3 regions of the Peribacillus sp. FW305-BF15 genome follow, and region 2 is predicted to be linked to each of the others. Evidence: riboswitches for the same ligand, from Rfam matches in the RefSeq annotation. Region 2 holds a riboswitch; each other region holds the start of a gene.
What was found. Region 2 has a riboswitch for thiamine pyrophosphate ahead of tenA (thiaminase II). Riboswitches for the same ligand answer to the same signal wherever they lie in the genome.
Positions count from the first base shown of each region.

Region 1: it holds a riboswitch for thiamine pyrophosphate, as region 2 does, so the genes downstream of both, AC3WLU_RS15140 (ABC transporter substrate-binding protein) here and tenA (thiaminase II) in region 2, are expected to answer to the same signal.
Region 3: it holds a riboswitch for thiamine pyrophosphate, as region 2 does, so the genes downstream of both, tenA (thiaminase II) here and tenA (thiaminase II) in region 2, are expected to answer to the same signal.

Region 1 is NZ_JBYSYV010000013.1:4,323-11,607, forward strand. It holds gene rarD (EamA family transporter RarD) at 1-623, shown strand, start outside; gene AC3WLU_RS15135 (TGL-type protein-glutamine gamma-glutamyltransferase) at 716-1,543, opposite strand; TPP riboswitch at 1,856-1,965, shown strand; gene AC3WLU_RS15140 (ABC transporter substrate-binding protein) at 2,099-3,094, shown strand; gene AC3WLU_RS15145 (thiamine-binding protein) at 3,106-3,390, shown strand; gene AC3WLU_RS15150 (ABC transporter permease) at 3,387-4,169, shown strand; gene AC3WLU_RS15155 (ABC transporter ATP-binding protein) at 4,159-4,896, shown strand; gene AC3WLU_RS15160 (TatD family hydrolase) at 4,915-5,685, shown strand; gene AC3WLU_RS15165 (NAD kinase) at 5,948-6,748, opposite strand; gene sppA (signal peptide peptidase SppA) at 6,954-7,285, shown strand, end outside.
Region 2 is NZ_JBYSYV010000010.1:9,799-17,083, reverse strand. It holds gene thiD (bifunctional hydroxymethylpyrimidine kinase/phosphomethylpyrimidine kinase) at 1-750, opposite strand, end outside; gene thiW (energy coupling factor transporter S component ThiW) at 719-1,240, opposite strand; gene tenA (thiaminase II) at 1,256-1,945, opposite strand; TPP riboswitch at 2,043-2,147, opposite strand; SAM riboswitch class I at 2,305-2,409, shown strand; gene AC3WLU_RS12215 (Fur-regulated basic protein FbpA) at 2,580-2,768, shown strand; gene AC3WLU_RS12210 (Spo0E family sporulation regulatory protein-aspartic acid phosphatase) at 3,017-3,214, shown strand; gene AC3WLU_RS12205 (GNAT family N-acetyltransferase) at 3,272-3,778, opposite strand; gene AC3WLU_RS12200 (DUF459 domain-containing protein) at 3,998-4,699, shown strand; gene AC3WLU_RS12195 (ABC transporter ATP-binding protein) at 4,742-6,565, opposite strand; gene AC3WLU_RS12190 (DinB family protein) at 6,750-7,232, shown strand.
Region 3 is NZ_JBYSYV010000017.1:11,854-19,138, forward strand. It holds gene AC3WLU_RS17950 (energy-coupling factor transporter transmembrane component T family protein) at 1-747, opposite strand, end outside; gene AC3WLU_RS17955 (ABC transporter ATP-binding protein) at 748-2,211, opposite strand; gene AC3WLU_RS17960 (ECF transporter S component) at 2,224-2,808, opposite strand; gene tenA (thiaminase II) at 2,824-3,507, opposite strand; TPP riboswitch at 3,644-3,775, opposite strand; gene AC3WLU_RS17970 (protein kinase domain-containing protein) at 4,513-5,241, shown strand; gene AC3WLU_RS17975 (HU family DNA-binding protein) at 6,313-6,585, opposite strand; gene AC3WLU_RS17980 (cobyric acid synthase) at 6,759-7,285, opposite strand, start outside.

The DNA.
Region 1 (7,285 bases), on a different contig from region 2:
TCCTCGACACGAGCCTTGGATATTATATCAATCCGCTCGTCAGTGTACTATTGGGAGTGATAGTCTTAAAAGAAAAATTGAGCGGGGCCCAAATCATTTCATTCCTGCTTGCAGGAATCGGAGTCTTGATCCTTGGCATTCATTTCGGCACGATCCCGTGGATCTCTCTTGTTTTGGCCATGACCTTTGGATTATACGGTCTGGCAAAAAAAATGATCAAGGCCGAATCGGCAATCGGGCTGACGCTCGAAACGATGATGGTAACGCCTCTGGCCCTAGGTTACCTGATTTACTTGATGAACAGGTCGGAAATGCAATTCTTTACAGACGGGAGCACAAGCTTGCTGTTGGTGGGCGGCGGGATTGCCACGGCATTGCCTCTTTTATATTTTGCAAAAGGGGCCGAGAAGATCCCGTTATCGATGCTAGGCATTTTTCAGTATATCGCTCCGACCTTATCTTTATTGATCGGGGTATTCGTCTATCATGAAAGTTTCACCAAAGCACATCTTTTAGCCTTTTTGTTCATATGGTCAGCCTTGGCTGTTTATACACTATCCATAACGAAATGGGGGCAGGCAAGTGCCCGCAGGTTCAAAGGCAAAGGGAATATTGGTGCTTGAATAGAAAAAATGCTTGGGGAATTTTCTGCCCAAGCATTTTTTTATGTCGATATTCAATAAAACGGATTTATGGCATAGGCGAAATGCCAGGGTCATGAAAGGTATATCTTCGAACCTATTTCAGAAACAATACAATTGGAAAGGCTGGCAGGACTGTTATCGGGCTTGGCACGGGGGTTATTTAGTTGGAATTGTCTATAGAAGGAACTATCCAGGGAAATGATATGCGTTGTCAGAAATGCTGATATGGTGGCGAATGGCTTTCTATTGCTATTTAATTCATCGATGATTCCCTGTGCAGTGGTAATCCCGATCCCGTGGCCATAAAAGAGGTTATTCCCTAATAATATGGCATTTTCACCTTGCCATTCAGGGGTTGCCAAGTCGTGATCAGGGTTTTTGAAGTAAACGCAATCACCTGGTAAATAATCCCTTCCTTGATGAATAATGAGAGCCATATTCTGTGGAGGGCGAAAGTCATATAAAAATAGGTCTGAAAAAAGATGGTCGAAATTCCTAGGGCCGATCAAATCCAAAATCGCCTTTAAAAAAGTGACGACCATTGCTGTACCGCATTCGAAGGCATAAAGCCCTCCATTCATGAAAATGTCAACGAGCGCAGCATGAGGGAGAATCCCTGGCTGAAGGGTAAAGGTGCCATCCTTTGAAAGGTGCCAATAACGTTGATTGGATTGAGACTCCTCAAGTGTGGAAAAATCCGGACCGCTTTTATCCAACGCAATAGCTGCCTCTATGACTCGGTTCCTCAGCTGTATCTCGAAATTAAAATCCCCAAAGTTCCGGTATTCAAAAACGTTAGAATCTTCCGCCAAGCATTGAAGAGTTTCAAGCGATTTGGCAGAGGCTGTACCTGGTTGGATTTGACTGACATCTAACCATTTGTGATTAATCTTTATCATGACATATCCACCTTTTGCTTATGAAATTAAGGGTTTAATAAAACAAGTAAACAAAAATGTCTACATGTAATGCTCATTATATGAATGCTTGAAAAGAAATGACTATTTGGAACGTGTCCGCCGCCGTTGCAGCCAAGAGATATTGGAATGGAAAGAGGCAGAATTATTTTCCTTTCAATGATTTTCGTTCCAAAAGATATTTGCAAGATATCCTGAAGTGCCAGGAATACCTTTCCAATTAGAGAGAAGAAGCAAATTAGTATTCCTTTTTCCCCATGAATTGATATAATGAGAGAGAAAAGTTCATATGTGCGAGAAATGTAGGGGGGCCAGTACTGCTGGCTGAGATTGCATCCATTAGATGCTGACTCTTTGAACCTGATCTGGGTGATGCCAGCGGAGGGAACATATTATGACTGATTTTCTGTTTTGTATGTTAACGTCCGAATTCATCTTCGGGCGTTTTTTGCTTTTTTATCCAGTATTTGAATAGCCCTGGAGCCCTTTTATGGTTCCGGCATATGAATCTTATAAGATGTGTAGGAGGATAATGACTTGAATAAATTCTTACCACTGTTAACTTCGTTCTTCCTTTTAGCTGGATGCGGAGCAGGCGGAACTAATGAAAAAGAAGAAGCATCTAAAAATGAAAAATTAAAGAAGGTATCGGTCGTGCTCGATTGGACACCGAATACAAACCATACAGGATTGTATGTAGCCAAGGAAAAAGGTTATTTTAAAGAACAAGGTCTTGATGTGGAAATTATCATGCCAGGTGAAGCTGGAGCTGATAAGCTTGTCGCTTCAGGGAAATCTGAATTTGGCGTGAGCTATCAAGAGGGCATAACGCAGGCCCGCGTACAGGGTGTGCCGATTGTTTCGGTAGCTGCCGTCATCCAGCATAATACTTCGGGATTCGCTTCCCCTGAGGCTAAGGACATTACGACTCCCAAGGATTTTGAAGGGAAAACGTATGGTGGCTGGGGATCTCCGGTTGAAAAGGCCATTATTGATTCACTCATGAAAAAGGAAAATGCGGATGTAAATAAAGTGGACATAGTCAATACAGGAGACATGGATTTTTTCACTTCGGTTAAAAGGGATATAGATTTTGCCTGGATTTATTATGGTTGGACAGGCATTGAGGCTGAGTTGCGAAATGAAAAGCTTAATATGGTGTACTTAACCGAATACTCTGATAAGCTTGATTACTATACGCCTGTTTTGACTACAAATGAAAAGATGATAAAAGAAGATCCCGAGACTGTTAAAGCATTCGTCCATGCAGCTTCGAAAGGGTACCAGTTTGCGATTAAGAATCCTGATGATGCAGCAGATATGTTAATTGAGTCTGCACCGGATCTTGATCCAAAACTAGTGAAGAAAAGCCAGGAGTGGCTTGCAGCCAAGTATCAGGATGATGCTCCGCGATGGGGTGAACAAAAGCTTGAAATTTGGAAGAATTACAGTGAGTGGATGACTGAAAATAAGCTTCTTGAAGGTGATTTCGATCCTGAAAAGGCATTTACCAATGAATTTTTACCAAAATAGGAGGAAATACAATGGCCAATTCATTAATTAGTATACAAATTATTCCTAAAGGGGAAAATGTCATCCCTATGGTCGATGAAGCAATCAAGATCATTGAAGAATCAGGTGTCAAGTATGAGGTTCACCCGCTTGAAACGACAATGGAGGGGGAGCTTTCCGAGCTTTTTGCCGTGATAGAAAAAATGAATGTAAGAATGATTGAAATAGGATCGCCGAATGTCATTTCCCAAGTGAAAATATTATATCAGCCTAGCGGGATTACGATGGATACGTTAACGGAGAAATATCGGGCATGATCGGAAGGGGAATTTGGAAGAAGGGGGCTCCCTTCTTTCTTTTATTATTGTTGCTGATAGTATGGGAGTCAGTGACAGTCTTATTGAAAGTTGAAGAATGGCTGCTTCCCGCTCCATCGGCCATTTTCATTGAAGGAATTGAGTCGTCCCGCAATCTTTACGGACACCTTATATCCACAACCGAGCTTGCGTTGTCAGGTTTTTTTATTGGAAGCTGCATCGGCTTATTGATCGCGGCAATCCTGCACCTATTTCCAGGTGTGAAGGAAGCGGTTTATCCTCTGCTCATACTATCACAAAATATACCTATCATTGTTTTGGCGCCGCTTTTGGTGATCTGGTTTGGCTTTGGCATGCTGCCTAAGTTAATCGTGATTTCACTTGTATGTTTTTTTCCGGTTGCGGTCGCATCATTGGACGGTTTTCGCCAGACACCATACGAGCTTAAGCATTATTTCAAGATGATGGGAGCGGGGAAAAACCAGTTATTTTGGAAGCTGGAACTTCCTCACTCGATCCCGTTCATTTTCTCCGGCCTGAAAATTTCGGCTACCTATAGTGTAATGGGTGCGGTTATTTCGGAATGGCTTGGGGCAAAATCGGGGATTGGTGTTTATATGACTCTCGCTTCTTCAGCGTTCAGGACAGATCGGGTGTTTGTAGCCATTTTCATCATTATGGGAATGAGCCTGATTTTTTTTGGAATCATCACTTTCCTGGAGAAATACTTGGTTTCTTGGAAGAGAAAGGAGGGCGAAAAGGGTGAAGCTGGAAATTAAAGACGTCTCCTATTCTTTCGATGGTAAGCAGAATATATTGGAGAATATGAATTTCCAAGTGAATGATGGGGAATTCGTTACGATCCTTGGGCCATCGGGAAGCGGTAAAAGTACATTGTTCCACTTGATCGGCGGGATTTTGAAGCCTGATCATGGCATCATTTCATTGGATGGTAAAAAGATAAATGGCTTAAAGGGACATATCAGCTATATGCCTCAGCAGCCTTCCCTTTTACCTTGGAGAACGGTATTGGAAAATGTTTTGCTTGGAAGTGAACTTGCTGGGACCAGAGATAAAGAAAAGGCAAAAAACCTTTTGATGAAAGCTGGTTTAGAAGAATACGATAAAGCATATCCCCATGAATTATCTGGAGGCATGAAGCAAAGGGCGGCATTCATTCGGAGTATCTTAAGTCCACAGGACTTGATGTGCCTGGACGAACCCTTTTCTGCCTTGGATGAACTGACTAGATTGCAAATGCAACAATGGCTGTTGTCTGTTTGGGAAGAAAATCGGAGGTCGGTGCTTTTTGTCACTCACAGCATAGATGAAGCGGTTTTCCTATCAGATAGAATTTATGTGTTATCAGCAAAACCGGCTGCTGTCATCAAAGAAGTGAAAGTTCCATTTTCAAGGCCAAGAAGAGAAGAACAGCTTCTTAGTGATGAATTTATTCATTTGAAGAGAGAATTATATGCAGCACTCAAGCCAACTTTCACTACTTAAGTAAGGAGGCGATATCATTTGAGAATCATCGACAGCCATATCCATTTGGATAAGTATGATATTGTTAAGCGGAAGCAGATCCTGAAAGACATGGAAAAGGTTCAGTTGGAATCCTTGCTCACTGTTTCAATGAATTTGGCTTCTTCGATTAACAATTATCAGCTTTCACTTAAAGATTCACGAATTAAGCCTGCCTTTGGTTTTCATCCAGAGCAGCCCCTCCCGAGTGATGAAGAAGTGTATGAATTATTGAGCTGGATGCGGGAACATCGTCACGATATGGTTGCCATAGGCGAGGTTGGGCTGCCCTATTACTTAAGGCAGGAAAACCCCAATATTGATAACACAGCATATATAGTGATACTGGAGAGGTTCCTGACCTTAGCTAAAGAGATTGAAAAGCCGGTTATCCTTCATGCCGTTCATGACGATGCACCTATCGTTTGCGACCTTTTGGATAAGCATCAAATTACAAGGGCACACTTTCATTGGTTTAAAGGCGATATCCGGACAGTTGAAAGAATGGCCGAAAAGGGCTACCGCATTTCGATTACACCTGATGTTTGTTATGAGAGGGAAATACAGGAATTAGTTTCGGCCTATCCACTTAAGCTGATGATGATAGAAACGGATGGACCATGGCCGTTTGAAGGGGTTTTCAATGGGGAATGGACCAATCCCGGCATGATGCATGAAAGTGTGCGTCAAATTGCTTCGATTAAAGGATTGCCGATTGAGGATGTTTATGAAGCCCTTTATCAAAATACGAAAGATTTTTATCATATATAAAGGTACCGGTTATCATATCCGGTACCTTTTTTCGTTTGGCTCTTTTCGTAAAGATTGTTGTTTTTAAAACGAAACTATTTAAGGTTGATTGGAGCGGAAGTGCGAGACTCCTGCGGGAGCAGCGGGACAGGTGAGACCCCACAGGCGTTTACGCCGAGGAGGCTCACCGCCCGCACCAAGGAAAGCGAGCCTCTGGAGGGGAAATCAACCACAACTCACTACCTGGTAAATAGCAACAAATTATGTGAAAACAGCCTTTCGTTTAAAGAAAGGTCCTTTTAACCTTTTCCCAAAAGGAATTGTCTTTTAGCTTAACGGTCTTGATGACCTTACCGCTTAACCGGACCTTTACCTTTTCGACATGATTGATGCTTAACGCTTCATTGTCCATTCCGACGATCGGATAGCTTGGTCCGTTTTGTTCAAGGTGGACGGTCAACGTCTTAGCACCGCTTAAGATGAATGAGGAGCCTAGGGTCCGATAGGTATTATTATTGACGGAAGCAAGCTCGCTCACTTGGAAGCAAGGGAGAAGGGGATCGACAACGGCCCCATTGACCGATTTATTATAGGCGGTGCTTCCGGTCGGAGTCGCAATGATGATCCCGTCCCCGCGAAAAGTTTCAAAATGGAGTTGATCAATGAAAATATCCATGATGAACGTTTTGGTGATCGAAGAGCGGATACTGAGTTCATTAAGGGCATAGAAGGAGGGCTGATCGTCCAATTGGATAGAGATGGTTGGATATTTACGCACCTCGATTTGCTCCCTTGTCATGGCTTCAATCATTTTATCACTGTCTTCCAAGTGGAAATCGCAATACATATTCAAGTTACCTGTCGTGGAAATGCCCGCATATAAACAGTCATCCCTGAACCCGGTTTTACGGGCTGCCTGCAGGAATGTGCCGTCATCACCGATGCTTACGATGATGTTCGCTTTTGTGAAATCCTGGATGACTTCATACGAATGTTGCTTCGCCAAGTCTGATAAGTATTCAACCTTGCTGAGCATCTCTTCATTCGGTGCATGGAAAAAATAAATATTCCTTCGAGTATCCATCGTATCCCCCCTAGTATGTATGGTGATGAAAGGGCTTTCTAAACCCTGTTTACAATAAATGAAATTTGTGCAAAATGGACCAATGCATTTCCAATTTGAGGATTATTTGCTACAATTTTATATGTCTTAGTTTATCATGGAATGAAACATTTTTGGTATTAGTTCGTATGGTAAGAAGGATACATATATTTAAGGGGGAAAACAGATGAATGGAAAGCGTTGGGCTGCACTTGGAATCGCAGCCGTTTTATTTTTTGTATCTATTGCTGTAGGGGCGGCCACTACTCTATTTACAGCGGATACGGAGAATATCATTGATGAATTATTTGCTTCCGAAAGTGCATTTTACGAGGAAGTCATAGAAGGCGATGATTACACTAATGTTATTGCCGTATTTGATGTAGAGGGCACGATTCAAGATACAGGAGAAGCCTCATTACTTAGTTCAGCAACATATAATCACCGTGCCTTCATGGATAAGCTGAAGATGGCAGAGGAAAATGATGATATCAAAGGGATTATCCTTCGAGTGAATTC
Region 2 (7,285 bases):
ATGACCTTTACCGATTGAAAAGCTATTGAGTATCGCTTCGGAAATATAGGTCTTGGCTTGTTCGATCGACACTTGCAATGGCAGTCCATTTGCCAGGTTAGATGTAATGGCGGATGATAGGGTACAGCCCGTACCATGAGTGTTTTTTGTATGAATGCGCTCTCCCTTGATCCAGTGGAAGTCAGTCCCATCATAAAAAAGATCATTTGGATTTCCTGCTGCATGGCCGCCTTTAAGTAAAACGGCTTTGGAACCCATTTCTTGTATCGAAATGCATGCCCTGTAGAAATCTTGTTTCGTCCGAATCGGGAAGCCAGTAAGTACTTCCGCTTCTGGTACATTGGGTGTTACAAGATTTGCAAGCGGAAGCAATTCCATTTTTAAGGCAGAGACGGCCTTTTCGTCGAGCAAATGGTGGCCGCTTTTGGAAATCATGACAGGGTCAAGGATAATGATGGCAGGCATGAAGGTTTTAAGGGACGCAGCGACCGTTTCCACGGTTTCTTTTGATCCAAGCATGCCTATTTTTACTGCATCGACAGGAATATCTTCAAAGATAGCTGCAATTTGATCCGATATGATAGCAGTTTCAATGGGCTGTACAGAACGGACTTCCATTGTGTTTTGGGCGGTTACGGCTGTGATGGCAGACATTCCAAATACACCATGTGCAGAAAATGTTTTTAAATCCGCTTGTATTCCAGCACCGCCCCCTGAATCAGAGCCTGCGATCGTTAATGCTGTTTTCATAAAAAAACCCCTTCATATAAGTATTTTTTAGCAATATTTTAAGTAATATGAAAGCTAAAATCGCACCTGCGAATGAACTGAACATAAAAGCCGGTAAAAAACCAAAAAGAGCAGCTTTTTCTCCCAATAGGAGGGTTGCAAGCGGATAACAGGCCAGGGAACCGAGAAAGCCGGTCCCGATCACTTCCCCTAAACAGGCGAATTTTAAGCTTTGTGTTTTTCGGTAAAGGATGGCGGCCAAAAGTGCACCAATCATGCTGCCGGGAAAGGCGAAAATTGAACCGGTACCAATCATGTTTCTAATGATGGAAACTAAAAAAGCTTGTGTCACCGCATATGCAGGCCCCAATAGAACCGCCGTCAGGACATTTGCCAGATGTTGAATAGGAAAGATTTTTGCAAATCCTGCAGGGATGAAAATAAATGAACTGGTAAGCGTCGTTAAAGCCGTGATCATGGCAGTCAATGTCAGTTTCTTGATAGGGTTCATCCTCATGTCAACCACCTACAGAGGCCAATCCTGCTCATTTTGAACCATGTCCCAGAATAAATATTCATATCGGGAAGTAACCAAAAAGTGCTTTTCTAATCTAAGAAGTTCCTTTTCAGGCATGCCTTCCGTCAATTCTTCCAACAAAGCGATCAGCCACTTGTGTGCTTCCCCGAATTCAGGAGATGAATAGGACCTTATCCAATCTGCGTAGCGATTGTTTTCCAGTGCTGCTCCATTTTGTTCTTTTAATAGCAAACCGATTTCGTAATAATCCCAAGCGCAGGGCAGGAGACAGGCGATCAAGTCTGCCAAAGTCCCATGCTGAGCTGCATTTAGCATGTAACCTGTATAGGCTAGAGTGGTTGGAGTAGGTTCTGTATTTTCCAATTCCTTGGAGCTGATCCCGAATTCGGAAGCATAATGCCGATGAATATCCATTTCCACTTGAAGGGTTTCATTTAAAATGCTCGCAAATTTTGCCATGGTTCCGATGTTATGGGCTTTGATGACACCTAAAGCAAAGAGCTTGGAATAATCCATGAGATAGACATAGTCCTGCTTCAGGTAATAGGCAAATTTCTTTTCAGGAAGTGTGCCGTTTCCAATTGCCTGGACAAAGGGATGTGAATGATTCCTTTTCCAAATCTCTTTTGCCCGTGCATGCAGTCTATCACTGAATGTTTCTAATTTTGTATTCTCCATTGTTCATCCTCCTATAGAATGGCTCCCTTTGCCTTTGTTAAATAAAAAACCCCGTTCCTGAATACGGAACGGGGTAGATGGATATAGTCTGTGAAATGGACGATATCATCCACTTCCCTCCGCCGGTATGAGCCGGTTCAGGTTCAAAGGGTCCGGAACTAATTCCATCTCAGTCTTAAAAAAGACTCCCCTAGTGGTGTGAATTGTATGTAATTACTGACATCATATCAGAAAGACAAGAAAATGCAACCCGTATTTGAAAGAGGAATCACTTTATGTCCAGGAAAAAAGGGAGAACCAGGTAATTGACTTTTGAAGATTATTAGGATAGAATCATTTCTACATCATTATATATTGAATTCTTATCCAGAGAGGTGGAGGGACTTGGCCCTATGAAACCTCGGCAGCGGACCCGTTTAGGGAACTGTGCTAAATCCAACAAGCATATGCTTGGAAGATAAGAAGAGCCGAACGGACACTGTCAGCCTCTTCTTAAATTAGAAGGGGCTTTTATTTTTGGGAAATAACGTTTAGTGACATACTAGAAAAGGTATATATAATTTGGTGAAATCAAACAAGTTGATAAAGTTTAGCTAACTAGAAGCAGGCACTAGGACGGAAAGGAGCCATTTACATGGCAGAATTATTTAAGAGGATTGAACAGAGGAAGGCAAAACTCATTGAAGAGCTATTGGCCAATGGAGTATACAAAACCTCTGATGAAAGGCACCTTTATGATGCCCCATTAAAAGTACTTGAAGATGAATATAAGATTGTTATAAATAGACCTAATAACGAGTCACCTTCTGAATGGATGACATAGTAATCGGAATACAATATTTGGATTTTTGGATAAGGGATATGATGTAAGCATTCGCAGTCTACACTAGTGGATGCTTTTTTGCGTTTATAAGAAAACGACACAAATTATACATAATTAAATAATAAAATAGGTGTTTTGTCACATTTGACCTATAAAATAACACATTTAATTTCTGGAAAATAGTTGATTTTAACTAGTGATTTCATTATGATGAAAGTGTAAAAATATTGAATAAATGGGAGGTGGCTATGATGCCTTGCCGTAAGGTAACTATAGAAAAAGTAGAAGAGAAGAGACAGGAAATGATAAAGTTGGGAGCGATTTACGGCTTAACAAGTCTGCAGACTGTACAAGCTAGCCAAGAATTGGATACGCTATTGAATGCGTTAGCAAGTAAAAGAGATTCTGAATATTTTTCCCTTCAAGAAGCATATAGGTATTTTTAAAACCTGTATTAATCTGAAAAAGCTACTGCTCAAGGCAATAGCTCTGAAGAATTATATTTAAATATCGACACGTTTACCTAGAATGATCAAATCCCGCTCAATGCCATCCATCTCGGCAACTTGAGGTAAATGTGCCCATTCTTCAAACCCGAATTTAGAAAAAAGCTTAAGGCTTGGTGTATTATGGGCGAAAATGAAACCCAATAAAGTCTTAACACCTAATTTTGGACTCAATTCAATTGCCTTTCGAATCGAAATTTGTCCAATTCCTTTTCCCCGGAAATAATCATCAATGTAAATGCTGATTTCGGCAGTGGAATTATATGCCGGTCGGCCATAAAAGGATTGAAAGCTCATCCATCCAGCGGTTTTCCCTTCTATAGTAATGATATATAGCGGTCTACTTTCTGAATGATGTTCCTCAAACCATTTAACCCTCGATTGGACGGATACAGGTTCCGTATCTGCCGTGACCATCCTTGAAGCAATTGTCGAATTATATATTTCAACAATTCTGGGTAGATCAGATAGTTCTGCCTCTCTAAACTCTATGTGTTCTTCCATGATTTAAACTCCTAACTATCATTTATTCAATCTCCAGAATGAAGGGTAATCCCGTTTTTGGTTTTAGGGACGTTGAATGAAACCCAATCCATTGAAAGTTTTATATTATCATACACTCTTTATTCTTTATCTGACAATTCTTTTTTATGTTAGTACTGCAGATTTTTTGGGTATGAAAAAGATTAAATACTTCTAGTAAAAAGACAAGAGGAGAACCAAATGAAAAAATTGGCAGGTATATTGATTATCGTACTGGTTATATGTTTTGCTGCATATGAATTTCAGGCCTCGGAGTCGGAAGATGTGCAAAGGGTCATGGCTTTTGGAGATTCATTAACCTATGGAAAAGGGGATAAGGACGGGGAAGGATATATAGATGGCCTTGAAGATGAATTGAATAATCCCCAATCGGAGCAAAAAGTGAGTTTTTGGAATTACGGTATTAAAGGCCAGGAAACGGATGGGGTGATGAAACAGCTAGATGATTACCGAATTAAAACGAAACTTGATGAAGCCGATACTTTCATTGTTTTTATTGGAACGAATGACTTGATCAATAGTAATGGCGGGAACTTGGAGAAAATAAGTGACCGAAAAATCAATGAGGGTAAACGGGAATATATCAACCATCTGAAAAAGATTACATCAACACTGATAGAGGCAAACGATAAAGCGGATATTCTGGTAATAGGACTTTATAACCCAATTAAAGACAATCAAAAACTTGAAAAGCACATTCGCGATTATAACGAGTCAATAAAGGGATTAGCGGATAAAGATGAAAGGATGTTATTCATTCCTACAAATGATCTTTTTGAAGATGAAAAGAAAACAAAGTATTTCAGTGATAAGTTACATCCGAATGAAAAAGGGTATCAGCTCATTGCGAATCGGGTTTTGGAAAGTTATGATTTCAAATGAAACCAAACATGCACTGAAAGGCTTTCTGTGCATGTTTGCCTGCTAAGTTGCTAGGTATTTGAAATCGCTTAGTTGAGGGAACTGTAAGTCATGGAGCTGCTTGTATCGGCCGTTGTTTAGCATTAACTGGTCATGTGTTCCTTTTTCAAGAACCTGCCCTTTTTCCAGAACGATGATTTGATCGGCATCATGAATGGTCGATAAACGATGTGCAATGACTATTGAAGTCCGTTTTTTCATTAAACGTGACAAGGCTTGCTGGATCAAATGTTCAGATTCTGTATCCAAGGCCGCCGTTGCTTCATCAAGAATGATGATTTGCGGATTTTTCAAAAGTGCCCTGGCAATGGCAATGCGCTGTTTTTGTCCGCCTGAAAGCTTGACTCCACGCTCTCCAATCTGAGAATCATAACCATCAGGAAAGGCACAGATAAAGTCATGAGCATTTGCCGCTTTGGCGGATTCGATGATTTCATAATCTGTAGCATTAAGTTTGCCATACACGATGTTATCACGGATGGAACCATTGAATAGAATGATATCCTGAGAAACAATTCCCATTTGTCCCCGTAATGACTTCAGTGACACATCTTTGATATTATGTCCATCCATTTTAATCGTTCCATTTTGCGGATCATAAAATCGGATCAGTAGGTTCGTGATGGTCGATTTTCCTGCGCCGGAGGAGCCGACCAAAGCGGTTACTTGACCAGCTTTCATGGTCAGGTTTAGATTGCCGAGAACAGGAACAGTCTCATCATAAGCAAAATCAACACTTTTAAACTCAATTTTCTTTTTTATGGCATGGAGTTCAATGGCATTTCCCTTGTCACTTATTTCAGGTTTGGTTTCCAATATTTCAGTTATCCGCTCAAAGGCGGCGGCTGATTGCTGGACAATGCTGATTACCCGGCTAAAGTTGCGAACGGGACTCTGCAGTAACCTCAAATAGGCGAGAAAGGCCACGATTAATCCTATTGTGAATTCACCTTCCATCACTTGCCAAGCACCGAACACAATGACTGCTACAAGACCGATATTGTTCAATAAATCAATAATCGGCCCGAACATGGAACGCAGCCGAACGGACTTAAGGTTTGCAGTCATATTTTCCTGATTACGCTCCGCAAACCGCCTTGATTCGAATTCTTCATTTGTAAAAGATTGAATGAGCCGCATTCCTGAAATCGAATCCTGTAACTGGTTGCTGACATCTCCTGCGGAACTTTGTACAGACCTAAATGACATCCTGATGCGTTTCCCGAATACCCTTGTGATATAGAACATGAAAGGGAATGTAATAAGAAGGACAATGGTAAGCTTCCAGTTAATGAAAAGCATATATACCGCTACGGCAATGAAGGTCACCGTGTCAGTCAAAACCTGAAGCATGCTCGAAGAGATGAGCTGCTGCAGTAAATTGACATCATTGGTCAACCGCGACATTAAGTCACCAGTCCGGTTTTTATCAAAGAATTTCATATCCAGTGTTTGAATATGTTCATACATGCTATTGCGTATATCCATGATGGCCTTTTGACCGACCTTGGAAACGATATAGCTGTTAAAGTAGTTCAGTATAGCCAATAAGATTGCAGCACAAAGAATTCCTGCACCAATCCAGATCAACGAGTCATATCTTTTTTCGGGAATGATTTTATCAATCGTAAACTGTGTCAATTGGGGGATGGAGAACTCAAGCAATGAAATGAAAAGCATGATACATAAAACCAAAGAGCAAAACTTCCATTTCGACGGGACCCGATTGAACATTTGTTTAAGCATCAACCATATGCTTCCTTTTGAGGGTATTGCATGTATTGCACTGCGCCCTTTGTGGCTGAATGGAATATGTCCTCCACTCATAACGATCACTCCTATTTTACTGTCCTAGATGATTTTTGCCTTTATGACTATCATAGGGCTTTTCGAAAAATAGACAACTTTTAATCGGTTCGTTTTGTCAAAAAAGAATTATTATTTTACACTTTCCTATAGGACATGGAATAATTAAAGGAGATTAGCGAGGCTGATAAGAGGAGATGCTAAAATGAAGGAAAATGAAAAAATCAGGGGAGAACTTTTAAATGCGGTCAACGGACTATCGGATGAACAGCTGAACGCCCAACCTGAAACAGGAAGATGGAGCATCATCCAGGTTTTGGATCATCTATACTTAATGGAGAGGGCCATAACAAAGAGCATTTCCGATAAATTGAAAAGCGATGAAAGCATTCCTGCTGTGGATAAACCGATAGAACTTACGTTAAATCGTAAAATGAAGGTCCAGGCCCCGCCATTTGTCACTCCGTCGGAATCATACCAAACTTTGAGTGAAGTTAAGGAGAAGTTGTCCGAATCCCGAAAAGCTTTTGTACATGTCGTTGACCATGCAAAGGAAATTGATCTCGAACAAAAGTCTTTTCCGCATCCTTTGTTCAAAGATTTAAGCCTGAAGCAATGGATTCCGTTCGTTGGACTGCATGAAAAACGGCATTTATTGCAAATTGAAGAATTAAAAGCAAAGTTATAATAGAAGATAAACTCATCCGTCTCTGGTTGAGTTTTTCATTTTCAGATAGATAT
Region 3 (7,285 bases), on a different contig from region 2:
TAGGTAAAAGCCGGCCAACAGCAGGATGATAAAATACAGAATGAAACCATGGTCCATTTTTGAAAAACCAAATTCATAATAGTATGTTCGATCCCGAGTGTCTGTAAATCGCTTTGCCTCCATCGCAACCGCGATTCGGTGAGCACGTCTGATGCTTCCGGATAACAACGGGATGGAATAGGCTTTCATTTTAAAATAGACCGACCTTATCCCTTTTCCTCTTTCGAAACCGCGTACCTTCATCGCGTTTCGTATCGTTTGGAACTCCTCCATCATAATGGGAATCAGCCTTAATGCCGCCATGAAACTATAGGCATATTTCGGTTTAAGCTTAACTTGCTGCATTAACGAATAAAACAAGTTCACTGGTCTCGTCGTTAAGGAAAAAGTTAAACCAAGGGCCGCAAAGAACAAAGCTCGAAAGCCTACCAGTAATCCCCTCATGAAACTTTCTTCCGAAATCGATATGAGGCCCCACTCAAACCAAAGCGTCTCACCTTGCCCGAATAATATCATTGCGGAAGAGGTGGATATAAAAATGAAACAAAAGGGAATCGACAAAAGCAGGATGCGTTTTATCGAATGCCCGGTAAAAAACAAAAATAATATCAATACGCCAATGGTGATGTTCATCATATAATTCAGGTCATGAATGAATAACGCCACGATGCATAATACAATCAGTACACCAAGTTTAAGGCTTGGATTAATTCCATGGAGCCATGTTTCTGCGTTTGAAACATTCATCTACATGACACTCCTTTTAACTTTGGTCTCGACAAAACCGGCTTGCGCGATGTTTTTATCACTTATTACGTTTCCGCCCTTAACCGTCCAGATCCTGGTTGCAAAGTTTTTTGAAATATGTTCGTCATGAGTTACCATGATCACGGTTATACCGCGCCTTCGATATTCCTCGAACCATTCCAATAATGCAAAGGTATTTTTCGAATCTTGACCAAATGTCGGCTCATCCAGGAGAATGATTTTTTTGTCGATTACGATTGATGCTGCTACGCTTAAGCGACGCTTTTGACCCATTGATAATTGAAACGGATGTTTATCCCGATGTGCCTCAAGGCGGAACACTTTAAGCAATGAGCGGACTCTCTCATCTATTTCTTGTTGCGGCCTTTTATCAATACGCAATGAATAAGCAATCTCTTCATATACAGTATTTGCAACGAACTGAAACTCAGGATTTTGAAAGACAAACGTCATATGATCCGTTGGATTTTTCACCATTTTAATGGCGTTCCCCAATAATTCATACGTACCTTTCGTTTTTATGAACTGCATCAATGCATGCAAAAGTGTACTCTTGCCCGCACCATTTTCTCCCCTGATCACAATCCATTCTCCTGAATGGACCTTCAGCCCTTCAACGTGTATTTTTTCCTCTTTATTCCGAAAACCGCTAAATCCTTGCACATCCAGAAGAGGTAAACCATCTGTAAATTGGTGTTCCCTAGTGGGTGCATACTTCTGTATATATTCATCCCAAACACCAGGGAACCAAATTCCATGTTCTCTCATTTCATTTTTATATAGGGAAATAATGGTGTCTCTTGGACCATCAGCTATGATTTGACCGTCATCGTTTAAAAGCACGATTCGTTCGATGAATTCTAAAACATGGTCAATTTTATGTTCGACGATAATAACCGTTTTGTCTTTTCCGACTTCCTTCAACAAGTCCCAGATTTCTTTCGTTCCTTCCGGATCAAGCATGGCTGTCGGTTCATCTAAAAATAGCACTTCTGGTTCAAGGGCCAATACTGAAGCGATTGCCAGACGCTGTTTCATCCCGCCTGATAATGTTTCTATACTTGTATGCCCTAGGTTCAATCCTACATTACGGATTTGATTTTCAATTTTCTCTTTCATTTCTTCTTTAGGGACGGAAAGATTCTCAAGGACAAAGGCAATTTCCTCATCGGCAAATGGCATGCAAAACTGGCTATCAGGATCTTGAAAAACATATCCCCATGAAGAAGGGCATTTCAATTCCTCCGCTTTCATCGGGACTTCGATGGAATTCGGAATCAATCCGCTTAACACTTGCAACAGAGTGGACTTACCACATCCTGATGGTCCCAACAATAGCACTTTTTCTCCTTGATCAAACGATAGTGATAGGTCCTTGAATATCAAAGATTCATCACCGGGAAATTTCATTCTTAACTTTTCAACAGAAACGATTGGTTCCATGGCCCTCAACCTCTACTTTTGATCCAGTTCTGCATAATCTTTATTGGAAACCGGACGCACAAGATTTGTTACTCCTGTTGCTTCCAGGACTTTAACTAGATAATAAGCTGTCACACCTGCAAAGAATATGGAACCCACAAACCTCGCTATCATGAATAACGATAGATTCCAAGTTGAAAGCGCACCTATTTCCCCGTATGCAAAATCCATGATAACTGATGCCAGGCAGGAAGCTATCGCAGCTAAAACGGCCACCTGCATATTGAATTTTTTATATTTGAAAGTCATGAACACCAGTTCCGCGAACAAACCTTGGACCACCCCATATAACAGTACAGTCAGCCCCCATGGTGAACCAAGGAAGAACTCCCCGGAAGCTGCAGCTATCTCCGCCAAAAGTGCCACACCCGGTTTCCGTAAAATTAAGAAGGCGACGGGGCCAGCTATAAACCACATTCCATAAATAAGTTGATCCAGATGTAATCCTAATGGTTTAACGGAATAATAAATCGAACCCCAAAGGATATAAACGATTCCAAATGCTACCGCAATCACGATCGTGACTAATATATCCGTTAATTTCAATCCTTTTTTCATTGTTTCATTCTCCTTTTATACTTCTAATGTTTCCTTATGAACGGGCCATGTCTCTAAACGATAAGCCATTTCCCAAAATGAGTATTCATATTGGCTGCTGAGAATAAAATGTTCTTTCATTCTCGCCTTATCTTCTTCAGTTACTTTTTCAGCAATCTCATCCAGCCTCGCAATTTGTTCTTCCACCAAAGTGCGGAACCACTCTCCTCCGTAAGCCGCTATCCATTCTTGATAAATCGGCTCTTCGGGCATGCACCCTTGCAGCTTTTCACCTATCTCATAATACAGCCAGTAACACGGCAAGATAGCTGCAATAACATCTCCTAAATGTCCCGAATAAGCCGCACGATACATATGGGAAGTATAAGCATAGGCAGTCGGGGCAGGCTTGAAATCTTCCCGTTCTTCTTTTGTGATGCCTAATCTCTCGGAAAAATTCTCATGAAGCTTCAACTCCGCTTCATATGTTCCTTGTGCATGGCCGGCAAGCCTGCTTGTTGTATGTAAATCTGTAGCTTTGACTGCCCCTAAGGCTTGAACTCTAGCAAAATGAGATAAATAATAGGCATCTTGCATGACATAAAAACGGAAACACTCCAATGGCAATGTGCCATCTCCTATTCCTGCTACAAACGGATGATTAAAACTAGCTTCCCAAATGTGATTAACTTCCTTACGGATTTCCTCTGAAAACTTCATGTCCATTACCTCCAAATTGTATTTTTTCATTGAACGTTACAGAAAAAAAACACTTATCACCCCTTTTTTTGCAAACAAAAAACCACTTTCTTAAACGTAAAGAAAGTGGTTGTACTTGAAATAATACAGAAATGTATAGTTCCAGACCCCACTTCCCTACGCTGGTATAAACCAGATCAGGTTCTAAGGGTCTTAAAGTCATACTTCAATCTCAGCTTTTGTGGGTAAAAAATCAACTTTTACCTATAAAGCACCCCTAGTGGTACAAATTGTATATTAAATTCATTTGCCTTTATATTAACACGATAAATCCAATTGTCAAACGTATTAGAAAAGTTTTCTTGATTTAGGGTTACTAAACTTTCAATCTTCCATACCCTCATTTCCCGTAGCCTTCAAAGAATTTGATCAAAGGGAGCTCAGTTAGTAGTTTTACTGGTGAGTTTTACCGGTTTACTCGTGAATTCTACTGTTTTACTCGTGAATTTTGCCGGTTTACTCGTGAATTCTGCTGTTTTACTCGTGAATTGGCCACTTGACTCGTGAATTCAGCAGTTCACTCGTGAGTTTTGCAATTTTACTCTTGAATTTGATGAATTCACAGTAATCCCCTTTTGAACTTTCCATCAAACCAGCTCACTATTGTGACGCCGGTTAGGGATTTCCCAAAGCAACTTCTCAACTCGCGCCCATCCACCTCCTACTCTTTTATTATGAATTCATTATAGTAAACTTAATATTTTTAAAAACCATATAATTTCATAATGTGAAATTATAGGAAAAGTTTATTTTTAATTGTGAACTATCAAAAGATCGCCCCGAAGAAATGACTTTCATTACCGCATTATCAAAAATCAGTGTTAAACTATCCATGTTCAAGCTTAATTAATAACGGCCTTTTTTTGTTCTTGACTTGAATAGATGAAAGTGGTGAGGAAAGTTTCAATTTTGCGTACATTTAGAAAGTTATACCAATTTTTTGTGGATATACCTTTAAAAAAAGGAGTGGTTTTGAATTACCGCTACGAGGTAAAAGCTGTAATCGGAACAGGAAGCTACGGTATTGTTTATCGTTGCAATGATTTGAAAATGAATAAAAATATAGTGATCAAACAGCTCCGGAAAAGTAAACGCCGCAGCAAAAAAGAGCTGAAACAGTTTGAAAATGAAATTTCCATATTACGAATGTTAAACCACAGAAATATCCCTAAATTTCACGAGAAATTTTCGCAAGATGGAAATGTTTATTTTGTGATGGATTTCATAGAAGGGAATAATTTAGAAGACCATATTTTCTCGAATCAATTAACGTTCAATGAGAAAGAGTCTCTATATTTTCTGGATAAGCTGGTCGATTTAGTATGTTATCTACATGAGCATGACATTTTCCATCAAGATTTACGTATACCGAATATTCTACTTAAGAACCATCAGCCCATTTTGATAGACTTTGGTTTGTCCAAGATGATCAATTCGGACAACCTCGCTAAAGAATCCATTTTGCAGCTGAAAAGGCAGGATTTTTACGACTTGGGGGAAATACTTCTATATGTACTTTATACGACGTACGCTTCCAAAAGTAAAAAAGCACTTCCTTGGACAGAAGAGCTTTCGTTAGAAAAAGAAACCGTACATTTACTGAAAAGGTTATTAAGCATCCAAGAACCTTACTCAGATATTAAAGAAATCTCAATGGACCTGAAGGCTGTATTGAAGTCAAAGAATTGGAATTAGCTGCTGCTGCCCCGCCCTTTTCTCTTGTAGCGGTCACTTCCACTCATGGGATACCTTTTGTACCCCCGGCTGCTGCTGCTGCTGCCTCGGCGATAATGCCCATGTCTTCGCTCACTGCTGCCTTGGGAAAGCTGTTTGATTTTTTTCATTATTTTCTTCAGCATTTCTTTCACCTCTTTTATTTTGGTTTTAAAGCCTGTTATTCATTTAGCCTAACATAGTCACAGTATAAACCTTATTAATAAGTACTATAATTTTTTTTCATTTGTGTTACAGTCCATTACTGCTTCATGGATTCGGCTTTTTTCATTGTTGGTCATGGGAACGCCCTGATCCCTTCAATTTATTAAACTCCAAATGGCTCTTACAATATACGAATAGATGACAAAGTCGACTTTTTATCTTTTCCATTTCTGAGTCACATTCGGTATATATTATCTGTTTCCGAATCAGTCAGTAAAAAAAACCTGGCGCATATTTCATCGCCAGGTTTCAGACTGTAGACAAACTCGATGAAAATCGAGTTTGTCTATTTTTATGGCTTGTACAATTTGGACGTTGATTGGAACGTAGGGCACTCGCTTTCCGCGGGCGGTCGGCCCTCGGCTTTCGCCTGCGGGGTCTCCCCTAGACGCGCTTTTCCCGCAGGAGTCTCGAACACCCGCTCCAATCAACTTTGTCTTACCTTTTAGATAGAACACTTTTGCCTGGAGTCATTTTTGTTTTAAAATAGAATTATTAAAACTTGAGGTGATGAGGCTGCTTTCTAAACATGATTCTATTCAGCGAGATCAACTTGAAATGATTACTTTAGATCACCTGGTGCCACCGAACCATTTGGTTCGTAAAATGGGAGCTGCCATTAATTTAAAGAAGATGGTCAATTGGACATGGGGAGGTACAAAAATGGCCTAACATGTGGGCTCGTAGGGCCGCAATCTCTTAACTTTAGGCGAAAATTCAAAGGGAATTTCAAAAGGGGTTCAGAATTTTTTTATTCCGAACCCCTTTTGTCTACAAACTGAAACCTGGCGCATATTTCATCGCCAGGTTTTTTTCTTCGTTCGCCTTTTATTTTACAGCTTCTTTTAATTCCTTACCTGCTTTAAAAGCAGGTACTTTACTAGCTGCAATTTGTATTTCTTCGCCAGTTTGCGGGTTTCTTCCTGTACGGGCAGCACGGTCACGCACTTCAAATGTACCAAAACCAACTAATTGGATTTTTTCATCTTTAGCAAGTGTAGCCGTGATTGTTTCAAACAATGCATCCACTACTTTTTTTGCTTCGTCTTTTGTCAGTTCAGCTTGTGCAGCAACACTGCTCACTAATTCTGTTTTATTCATATGAACACCTCATCCTTTTATTTTGTATAAAATATGTAGAGAAGACAACATAACATATCTTGTATGCCTCTGTCACTTATTATGGCTAAATAAAAGGAATTGCAGCTCAAAATTGATCTTTCTTGTAGATAAAAGGGCCTTGATCAACATACTAAGCACGGTCTGACTCTTGTTCAACTTTCTGCAGTTTCGAGCTGCAGCCATTGATAGATGGTATCCATATCAATGTTTTCTTCCAGATGGGAAGCCAAGAGGTTATACGCTTCCTCCCTGCGCTCCGAGTCGCTTTGAACGTTTTCCTTCACTTCATCCAACCCCTTGTTCCGTCGAATTTGGTTAACCAGTAATCTAGTGAACAAGCGATTATGGAATATTCCATGGAGATATGTTCCCATAACTTGGTTGTCATTGGAAATGGCTCCATCCTCTCTTCCATCCTTCAATAATAGAAAGGGCCTTACTTGTGACTTCAATGTCGTTCTGCCTAAATGTATTTCGAAACCGTTAAGATTCATTTGACTTTCCATTATCCCAGCAGAAAGGACACCTTCCATTTGTACCGTCTTCTTTTCTGCTTGAAAGACGGTTTCCACCGGAAGAAGCGAAAGCCCTTCTGCGTTCTCACCATCACCCTCGATAGCATCAGGATCGAAAAGTTTAGTCCCTAGCATTTGAAAACCGCCGCATATGCCGAAGATCA